DNA from 3 places in the Arthrobacter sp. AL05 genome. Region 1 is predicted to be linked to each of the others. Evidence: riboswitches for the same ligand, from Rfam matches in the RefSeq annotation. Region 1 holds a riboswitch; each other region holds the start of a gene.
The links. Region 1 has a riboswitch for S-adenosylmethionine ahead of QK287_RS13900 (aminotransferase class V-fold PLP-dependent enzyme). Riboswitches for the same ligand answer to the same signal wherever they lie in the genome.

Region 1 (3,240 bases):
CGCACCAGTGCCAGGCCTGGGCGACTGTCACCACGTCGAAAGCACTGTCGGGCAGCCCCGTCCGCTCCGCGGTACCCTCGACGGCGGTGACCCCGGGAAGTGCCCGGCGCAGCTGTTCCAGCATGTCCGCGGAGGGGTCCACTGCCGCCGTGCGCAGGCCGCGCCCGACCAGCAGCGCCGTGAATTTCCCGGTTCCGGCGCCGAGGTCCGCGGCATCCGCTGCGCCGCCGGGGATCAGCCAGTCAGCGGATTCCTCGGGATACCCGGGCCGGACGCGGTCGTAGTGTTCCCCGCCGTCCTGAAAGCTGTGCCCCAGCTCCTGGCGCCGCCCCTGGGGCAGCTTGGGTCCGCCGCGTGCCACGTTTGATCTCCTTCGGCAGGTCCGGGTACGTACCTTGTGAATTTACCGCACCGTGCAGGGGCCGCGTTTGCAGGGGCCGCGTTTGCAGGGGCCGCGTCTGCCGCCGGAGCCCGCGGCGCCGCACCGGCGGCCGTTAGTCCAGCGTGCAGGGCGCCGCCCCGGCCGTGCCGGGGGTGTTGGGGGCCCAGTGCGGGTAGCTGCGGGTGTCGTTGGACGGTACCCAGCGGCCTGCGTCCACCACGTAGTCCCAGCCGAGGCCGTTCCCGAGCAGCTCCCGGACTCCGGTGAGCAGCCGCTGGGCGTCATCAAGCCTGGAGCCCAAACCGAAGCTTGCCCGCAGCGACCCCGAGGGCAGGCCAAGCCGCCGGAGCAGCGGATGCGCGCAAAACCTGCCGTCGCGCAGCCCCATACCGTGCTCGGCGGACAGGTAGGCTGCCACCAGGCCCGCGTCGTAGCCTTCCACCGAGAAGTTGACGACGCCGATGGTGCCGGCGCCGGGAGGGGTTTGTGACCCGGTGCCCGCCCCCGGCCCTGCAGCCGCGTCGAAGGTACCGCTGTCGGAGAAGATCTGGTGGACCGTCACACCGTCGATCCGGGCGAGGCCTTCCACCAGGAAGGACCGGATGGCGTTCTCGTGCGCGTGCCACTGGTCCGCGTCCAGCCCGGCGATGATTTGCGCGGCCCGGGCCAGGGTGGCGGCGCCGAGCACGTTCGGGGATCCGCCCTCATGCCGGGCGGGTCCCGTGGTCCAGCTGACAGCATCGATCCGGGCGTCCTGGACGGCCCCGCCGCCCGCGAGGTGCGGGATGCCGGCGTCGAGCCAGTCGGGACGCCCGATCAGGACGCCGGCACCGAAGGGTGCGTAGAGCTTGTGCCCCGAGAAGGCGATGTAGTCGAGGTCGTCCGTGGAGACGTTGATCCGCCGGTGCGGGGCCAACTGGGCGGCGTCGACGACGATCCGGGCGCCGTAGTCGTGCGCCAGCGCTGCCAGGTCGCGGATTGGCAGGATCTCGCCGGTGACGTTGGAGGCCCCGGTCACGGCAAGCAGGCTGACGCCGCCGTGGGCGAGTTCCTGGCGGAGCAGCTCCAGGGTGGCCGCGAGGGTGGGGGCGGCAATGACGCTGCGGTGGGGTACCCGCTGCCAGGGCAGGAGGTTGGCATGGTGTTCAATGTCGAGGTAGAGCACCTCGCCGGTATGCTCGCCGTCGACGACCGGCAGGCAGCCGGCCAGCAGGTTCAGCGAATCGGTGGTGTTCCTGGTGAAGATCACCGCATCGTCCGGCCGGCCGCCAACGAAGTCGCGGACAATCCCGCGGGCGTTCTCGTAGACCGAGGTGCTGATCTGGGAGGCATAGCCGGCGCCGCGGTGGACGCTGGCGTAGAACGGCAGGATCTCGTTGAGGTAGGCCGAGACCACGGACAGCGCCGGAGCCGAGGCACCGTAGTCCAGGTTGGCGTAGCGGACATGTCCGCCCTGGATGAGAGGCGCCTGGATCTCGGCGCCGGTCACCGCGGCCAGCGGCCGGCGGGCAACGGCGAACCGCGGATCGGGATGTGCCGGACCGGTCTTGGCCTGAACCTCGGCGCCGGCAGGAATGGTGGCAGTCGTCATGGGGCCTCGCTCGAAAAGGACCCCACGCACCGGGGATCCGCGCTTGCCGGGTCCGTTCCGGACCGGCCAGGTCGTCACCCGGGGCACCCCGCCGCGAATGGAGGGTTGCCGGCCAGCAAACCGGGGTTTAGCGCTGGCACTCGTGACCTGGTTCGAGCCTAGGCCATGCCGGCTTCCGTGGAAAAGGCAGGGCAGGATTGTGAAGTCCTTTGTGACGGGCCGGTACCGAAGCTGCCGAACGGCGCCGGACGCGCTTACAGCAGGTCGTCCAGCCCGGGGTTCAGACGCTTGAGGACTTCGGAGTGCAGAATGGAGTTGGTCGCGAGGGCGTTGCCGCCGAAGGGACCGTCTTCTCCTTCGAGGGAGGTAAAGCGGCCGCCGGCCTCGGTGACGATCGGAACCAGCGCGGCCATGTCGTAGAGGTTGAGTTCGGGTTCGCAGGCGATATCAACGGCACCTTCCGCCACCAGGCAGTAGGACCAGAAGTCGCCGTAGGCGCGGGTCCGCCACACCTCTTCGGTGAGCCCCAGGAACTCGTCAAGGTTGCCGCGCTGCTTCCAACCTCCCAGGCTGGAATATGACAGCGAGGCATCCGGCAGGCTCGCGACGTTGGAGACCTTCAGCCGGGTTGCGGCCGCCAGTGAACGGCCCATGTACGCACCGGCGCCTTTTGCCGCCCACCAGCGCTTTCCCAGCGCCGGGGCACTGACAACGCCGACCACCGGCTCGCCCTCATCGACGAGGGCGATCAGCGTCGCCCAGACCGGGACGCCGCGGACGAAGTTTTTGGTCCCGTCAATCGGGTCGATGATCCAGCGGCGGGAGCCGTGGCCGGAACTGCCGAACTCCTCCCCGAGCACGGCGTCGCGGGGCCGGGACCGCGACAGCTGGCCACGGATGGCCTCCTCGGCGGATTTATCGGCGTCAGTGACCGGCGTCAGGTCCGGCTTCGTCTCGATCCGAAGGTCGAGCGCCTTGAAGCGGCTCATGGTCTGGGCATCTACGGAATCTGCCAGGACATGGGCAAGGCGCAGGTCGTCGTTGTAGCTCGAAGCGGGTTGACTCATGCTTCCAAACTACCGTCAAAGCGGGCAGGGAAGCGGTAGGCGCCGCGGCCTGCTAGGAGACGGTGCCCAGTTCCTTAACGTCCTGGGCTTCCAACCGCGGGTCTGTCCCGAGCAAACGGCGCAGTGAGGCGAGCCTGGCCGGACCGGATTCTCCTGCCTGGCCGGAGGCCACCCAGGCGTCCACGCCGCAGTTGACGGCG
Region 2 (3,240 bases), on a different contig from region 1:
TCCGTTGAACCGTCATCCACCAGGATCAGCTCGTACCGGTCGTAGCGGGTGCGCTGAATCGATCGGACGCAGTTCTCAATAGCGGCTGCCTCGTTGAATGCCGGGACAATTATCGACACACGGGGCCACGCATCGAACATCGTGGGGACTTCGCGGCGTCGGCGATGGGCGCTCCGAAGTTCGAACCAGACGGCAAGCGGCACAACGAGCAGTTTCACCAGCCCGAACAACAGGACCGGCAGCCCGAGGAGGACGAGCGGGAACTGGGCCGCCGGGAGCGCTGCGGTGACGTTCATTTCAACCCATGGCATCGGCGAACGGCCCCATGCAGTGCCGGAACGACGCCGGGTTGAAGGAGGGCAGGATAAAGGACGCCAGCACCGCATCGAGCAGCTCAGGCGCGAGTCCGCTGTTCGATCCGAAGCGGGCGTTCACCGCCAGAACCACGGGTGTCCCGTCGGCGCGTCGACGAACGTCCACCTCCACAGGCCCCGTGAGGCCCAGCGCGCGGACCGCAGCCATCGCCACGTTGCCCACGTCGATCGCTTCGCCCGCCTCGGCCCGGCGAGTGGTCACGGCGTTGCCAACGATGCGGTCCGCCGGCCCAACCTTCGCCACAACAACCGCAAATGGCGCGGCACCGTTGTGCGCCGGTGTTCCGAAAACCATGGGCCGGTACTCGTTTCCGGGGATGAATTCCTGGACGATGCGGCTGTCCGGCAGTCGCTGCCAGTCCATTTCCGTGCGGCCATCGACGACTGTCACGACCCGGCCGCCTCGGGACGCCCGGGGTGAGACGACGACCGGTCCGCCCAGGGCGGCCATTGCAGCGTCCGCACCGGCGAAGTCGCTGGGCACGCCGAACCGGGGCACGGGAACGCCCGCTGCATGTAGTTGCCAGGCCGTAAAGAGCTTGTCATGGGCCAACGCCACCGGGCCCGGATCGCCGATCATCACACGTACGTCCGCTCCGAACGCCGCCCGGAACGCGGCGAGCTGCGGCAGTTCCTCGCTGACCGTGGGAATGACAAGATTGATGCCTTCCTGGCTAACCAGTCGCCGAAGTGCTGATACCCGTTCCGCGTCCGTCGCGTGCGGGACGGGGAACACCGTGAATCCTGCCCCGTCCGGCAGCTCGAGGATGTCCGTCCCGAGGACAGGAATGTCGCGCGCTTTCAGTTGGGCCGCGATGGCCTGGCCCGCAGGGCCGCAGGCGCCGGTGACCAATACGCGCGGCCTCACCGCTGTGCCGTCCTGGCAGCCCGGACCCGGCCATCGCCGCCGGCGTCCGCACCGGAGGGCCGGTTCGGAATCAACCCTTCCGTTACCTGGCGGCCGGGTGTGCTGATAACAGCGGCCAAGGCCGTGCTCAGGAGAATAATGAGTAGAACATATATCGCGGCCATAGCAGTCCCCTTCCCTTGTTAAAGGCCCGGCAGTCGACGGCGCCGCACCGGCCTAACTGGCTGGATCATCAGAGCCGGCCGCAAAACTGAGCGATCCTCGGATGGCGTTTTAGGGCCTGGCGACTTCCGTGGCGCTGGTCCTTCAGTAAAGTCGCGCCGACTGCCAAAAGTCCCGAGTAGGAACTACCCGAAAGCCTCCCCGGTTCAAATTCGAGGCCCCGGGGGTTTGTACCTGTGTGCAATCCCCCGAGTACGTGGATGGGGACGCTGGCATGACCGCTGGCGAATGGCTTATGAACAAACCTCCGTTTCCACCCCGCTCCTTAACATGACGGCCGCCGCCGTGCGGTCCGGCGTCACAGGTGTTACGTTCTTTGGGAGTAATGAGAACCGGCGCCAAGCCCTGACTGGCCGGTCGGCAACCCTCCCTTCCGCGGCGGGGTGCCTCAGGTGAGTACTCGGCATATCGACCATTCGAGCTGCAAGCGTGAAAGAAGGAGATCCGTCATGCCTGACGCGTCCACCGCTGCTGTCCCCCGGACAGCAGCGAACAAAGCCCCGGCCCCGTCCCCCTCAGTCGCCGGTGCCGCCGAGCAGAAACTGCTGTACCGTCTGTTCACCGGAGCCGATGACCGCGCCTTCTGCGAGCGTGTATCGGCCGCCCTCACCGAGGGCTACGTTCTGCACGGCGGCCCGGCTGTCACGTTCAACGGCAGCAACGTCGTCGTGGCCCAGGCACTTGTGCTGCCGGCGGCGATCGCCAACGCCGATGCGGCCGTCGCCAGCGCCGTGGACGATCTCGACTTCGACGGCGGGGGCCACGCGTGAGCTACGCCGGGGACCTCAGCCCGCAGGAGGCCTGGTCCAAGCTCGGGGACGGCGCCATCCTGGTGGACGTCCGCACCGAGGGTGAATGGGCCAGCGCCGGAATTCCGGACACCAAAGCGACGGAGAATGATCCGCTCTTCATCCAGTGGAGCCTCGCCGGCGGCATCCCCAATTCGCAGTTTCTGGCGCAACTGAGACAACAGGCCCCCGAAGCCGGCGGCACCGAATTGTTGTTCCTGTGCCGCTCGGGCGCGCGCTCCGTCGCGGCCGCAATCGTCGCCACCGAGGACGGTTTTACCTCCTTTAACATCCTTGAGGGCTTTGAGGGCGAACCCGACGGCGAGGGCCAACGCACTGTCAACGGCTGGAAAAACCGCGGCCTCCCCACCAATCTCGGAAGACACTAAGTGACATTCAACCCTGATGCCGCCGACTGGAGCGCGGACACCCAGGCCGTCCGCGGCGGACTCGACCGCACCGGATTTCAGGAGACGTCAGAACCGGTCTTCCTGAACTCCGGCTTCGTCTACGAATCGGCGGCCGCCGCGGAACGCGCCTTCGCCGGCCACGACGAGCGTTTCGTCTACTCCCGCTACGGCAATCCCTCTGTGGCGACGTTCCAGGAGCGGCTCCGGCTGCTCGAAGGCACCGAGGCCTGCTTTGCCACGGCGTCGGGCATGTCCGCTGTCTTTACTGCCCTGGGTGCCCTGTTGGCCGCCGGCGACAGGGTGGTGGCGGCCCGATCGCTGTTCGGCTCATGCTTTGTGATCCTGAACGAGATCCTGCCCCGCTGGGGCGTCGAGACGGTCTTCGTTGACGGCCCGGACCTGGTGCAGTGGCGCGAGGCGCTCGCCAAACCCACCACTGCTGTCTTCTTCGAGTCGCCCTCGAACCCAATGCAGGAAATCGTGGATATCGCGGCAGTGAGCGAAATGGCGCACGCGGCCGGGGCGACGGTCGTCGTCGATAATGTCTTTGCCACTCCCCTGCTGCAGCGCTGCGGGGA
Region 3 (3,240 bases), on a different contig from region 1:
TTCCCCGTGTCCACCGGGGCGCCCGGGCCCGCGAGCTGCTCCCACCAGCCCGGCTCCGCACTGGCGCCGCGCGTGACGTGGGTGTCCCCCGTCAACGCGTGCTCGATCAGCACGGCATTGGAGCGTTCGGCGTTGAGGGTCCCCCATGTTTCGTAGCCGAGGGTGGCGTCCGGCAGCCGGGCGCCGGATTCGAGAACCAGGTCACCGATCCGGAGGTACCGGACGGTTCCGTCCGGTACAGCCGCGCCGTCCGCGGCGACGCTGCCGCCGGGGTCCGGGGCATGGGAATGGGAGGTCTTGCTTGCGGATTCACCCTGGCGGGTGGCGGCAATCGTCATGTGAGGACCTAACTTCGCGCTTGCCCGCCGGCAGCTCACCGGCAGGCCAGGTCTTCACCCGGGGCACCCCGCCGCAAATGGAGGGTTGCCGGCCAGCAAGCCGGGGCTGTCGCTGGCACTCATGACCTCCCCTGAGTGTACGAAATGCGGCCGCCCGGTGGCGAAGAATGTGACGCCCGTGTGACTTCCCCCCCCGGGGAACGGTTGGTCAGACGGTCTTGGCGGCGCGGAAACCGGCATCCAGGTCGGCGAGGATGTCGTCGATGTGCTCCAGGCCGACGGAGAGCCGCACCAGGCCGGGGTTCACCCCGGCAACGACCTGCTGCTCCGGCGAGAGTTGGCTGTGTGTCGTCGACGCCGGGTGAATGACCAGCGAGCGCACATCGCCGATATTGGCGACGTGCGAGTGCAATTCAAGGGCGTCCACAAAGCTCTTGCCGGCCTCGCCTCCGCCGGCGATGTTAAAGGAGACAACGGCGCCGGTCCCCTTCGGTCCGTACTTGCGGCCGCGCTCGAACCAAGGGCTGGACGGCAGGCCGGCATAGGCGACGGATTCGACGTCGTCCCTGGCCTCCAGCCATTCGGCGACCCGGCCGGCGTTGGCAACGTGCCGCTCCATCCGCAGGCTAAGGGTCTCGATGCCTTGGGCGATAAGGAAGGCGTTGAACGGGGACACCGCAGAGCCCAGGTCGCGCAACAACTGCACGCGCGCCTTGAGGATATAGGAGAGGTTCGCGCCGAGGGCACCGTCCACGCCGAGGTCCCGGGCGTAGACCAGCCCGTTGTAGCTGGGATCCGGGGTGTTGAAGCCGGGGAACCGTTCCGGGTCCTTGCCGAAGTCGAAATTGCCCGAGTCCACTATCACGCCCGCGATCGCCGTTCCATGGCCGCCGAGGTACTTGGTGGCCGAATGCACCACAATGTCCGCACCCCACTCGATCGGCCGGATAAGGTACGGCGTGGAGAGGGTGTTGTCTACGATCAGCGGGACACCGGCCGCGTGGGCCACCTGGGAGATGCCCTCAAGATCCAGCACGTCCTGGCGCGGGTTGGAGACCACTTCGCCAAAAAAGAGCTTGGTATTGGGCTGCACGGCGTCACGCCACTGTGCCAGGTTGTCCGGGTCCGCCACGAAGGTCACGGAAATGCCAAACTTCTTCAGTGTGTGCGCCAGCAGGTTGTAAGTACCGCCGTAAAGGCTGGGACTTGCCACCACGTGGTCTCCGGCTTCGGCGACATTCAGGATGGCCAGGGTCTCCGCCGCCTGTCCGGAGCTCAGCAGCAGAGCCGCGAGTCCGCCTTCCAGGCTGGCAACCCGCTGCTCCACGGCATCCTGGGTGGGGTTGCCGATCCTGGTGTAAATGGGGGCCAGCTCCGCCAGGGCAAAGCGGTTCGCGGCACTCTCGGCGCTGGGGAACACAAACGACGTCGTCTGGTAAATCGGCAGCGAGCGGGCGCCGGTGGCGCTGTCGGGCTCCTGGCCGGCATGGATCTGACGGGTTTCGAAGGACCAGGCACTTGACATCGGGACACTCCTTAGGGGAGCGGGCACAGCCTGAGCCTGGGCACCGTGGCCCGGGCCCGTGCTGGCGCCGCGCTTGCCTCCCGGCGGGCGCCGGACGGCCAGGTCCTCACCCGGGGCACCCCACCGCGATACGAGGGTTGCCGGCCAGCAAGCCGGGGCTGTGCGCTGGCACTCATGACCTCACCCCAGTCTAGGAACCGGTTGCAGGCGGTGGATAGCTTTATGACAAAGATGAAGCTGGCCCGGCCGCGGCGCTGCTGATGCCATGCCAATGCTGCCACGTGTGCTGCCGAGAGTGTGGCCGGAACAGTCCGGATCCGACCCCAACTGCCAGTAAGGGTACCCTAAGCTGAGAGGCGCATCACAAAGTGCCAAGATGATGGCATGCGCATGGATCACGTCTCTTACGCCTGTGAACAAGATGGCCTCGCTGCCACCACCGAACGAATTGCGTCTGCCCTCGGCGTGGAAGCCGTGAAGGGCGGAGTACACCCCCGATTCGGGACCCGCAACATGATCATCCCGCTAGCGGGACACAAGTACCTCGAGGTGGTGGAGGTCCTGAACCACCCGGCCTCCGACAAGGCCCCCTTCGGCCAGGCCGTCCGCGCCCGCTCCGAAGCCGGCGGCGGCTGGATGGGCTGGTGTGTGGAGGTCGACGACCTCGCCCCGTTCGAAGTCCGGCTCGGCCGCGCCGCCGTCAACGGCAACCGCAAGTTCCCGGACGGCCGGGAGCTGGTCTGGAAGCAGATTGGCATCCTTGGGCTCATCGCCGATCCCCAGGTCCCGTACATGCTCAAATGGGAAGGCGATCCGGAACTCCACCCGTCGAAGGCCTACGAGGGCAACGTCAAAATGTCCGCCCTCACGATTGCCGGTTCGGCCGAGCGCGTCACCGAATGGCTCGGCGTCCCGGTGGAGAAGCCGCTCGAAGACGTGGCCGTGCACTGGATTGCTCCGCGCGGGACACCCGGCATCCTCTCCGTCACGTTTGAGACGGCCTCCGGAGCCGTCACGATCTGAGGCTTCACCGCCCCGCACTTCGGCCGCCATCAGCGGGTGTCAACGACGTCACCCACCGATGGTGGCCGAATTTCTTAAAGCACGTATGGGCCGCCGCAGCCGTGCCCCGCAGATCCCCTCCGCGCAGAACCCCTCCGGCGGCTCAGCCCAGGCCGATGGCCTTGCCAAAGAGGCTGAAGCCGACGAAGGCCACGGTGTCCAGCAGCGCGTGGGCGATCACCAGCGGCATCACGCGCCGCGTTCGGGTGTACACCAGTGCAAAAACGACGCCCATGATCGCGTTGCCGATGAACGGGCCGAAGCCCTGGTACAAGTGGTAGCTTCCGCGCAGCATGGAACTGGCGAAGATGGCCA

Region 2: linked by a shared signal. The riboswitch ahead of QK287_RS02205 (DUF1737 domain-containing protein) and the one ahead of QK287_RS13900 (aminotransferase class V-fold PLP-dependent enzyme) in region 1 are both predicted to bind S-adenosylmethionine.
Region 3: linked by a shared signal. The riboswitch ahead of QK287_RS03570 (bifunctional o-acetylhomoserine/o-acetylserine sulfhydrylase) and the one ahead of QK287_RS13900 (aminotransferase class V-fold PLP-dependent enzyme) in region 1 are both predicted to bind S-adenosylmethionine.

What each region holds. Positions count from the first base shown of each region.
Region 1 is NZ_JASBRC010000011.1:89,843-93,082, reverse strand. Features, by position in the region: gene QK287_RS13905 (class I SAM-dependent methyltransferase) at 1-361, opposite strand, end outside; gene QK287_RS13900 (aminotransferase class V-fold PLP-dependent enzyme) at 495-1,973, opposite strand; SAM riboswitch class IV at 2,008-2,121, opposite strand; gene hisN (histidinol-phosphatase) at 2,228-3,040, opposite strand; gene QK287_RS13890 (ribosome small subunit-dependent GTPase A) at 3,093-3,240, opposite strand, start outside.
Region 2 is NZ_JASBRC010000001.1:466,496-469,735, forward strand. Features, by position in the region: gene QK287_RS02195 (glycosyltransferase family 2 protein) at 1-296, opposite strand, end outside; gene QK287_RS02200 (ATP-grasp domain-containing protein) at 298-1,242, opposite strand; SAM riboswitch class IV at 1,786-1,900, shown strand; gene QK287_RS02205 (DUF1737 domain-containing protein) at 1,914-2,234, shown strand; gene QK287_RS02210 (rhodanese-like domain-containing protein) at 2,231-2,641, shown strand; gene QK287_RS02215 (O-succinylhomoserine sulfhydrylase) at 2,642-3,240, shown strand, end outside.
Region 3 is NZ_JASBRC010000002.1:290,860-294,099, reverse strand. Features, by position in the region: gene QK287_RS03575 (homoserine O-acetyltransferase) at 1-338, opposite strand, end outside; SAM riboswitch class IV at 350-465, opposite strand; gene QK287_RS03570 (bifunctional o-acetylhomoserine/o-acetylserine sulfhydrylase) at 547-1,863, opposite strand; SAM riboswitch class IV at 1,928-2,043, opposite strand; gene QK287_RS03565 (VOC family protein) at 2,248-2,886, shown strand; gene QK287_RS03560 (CPBP family intramembrane glutamic endopeptidase) at 3,029-3,240, opposite strand, start outside.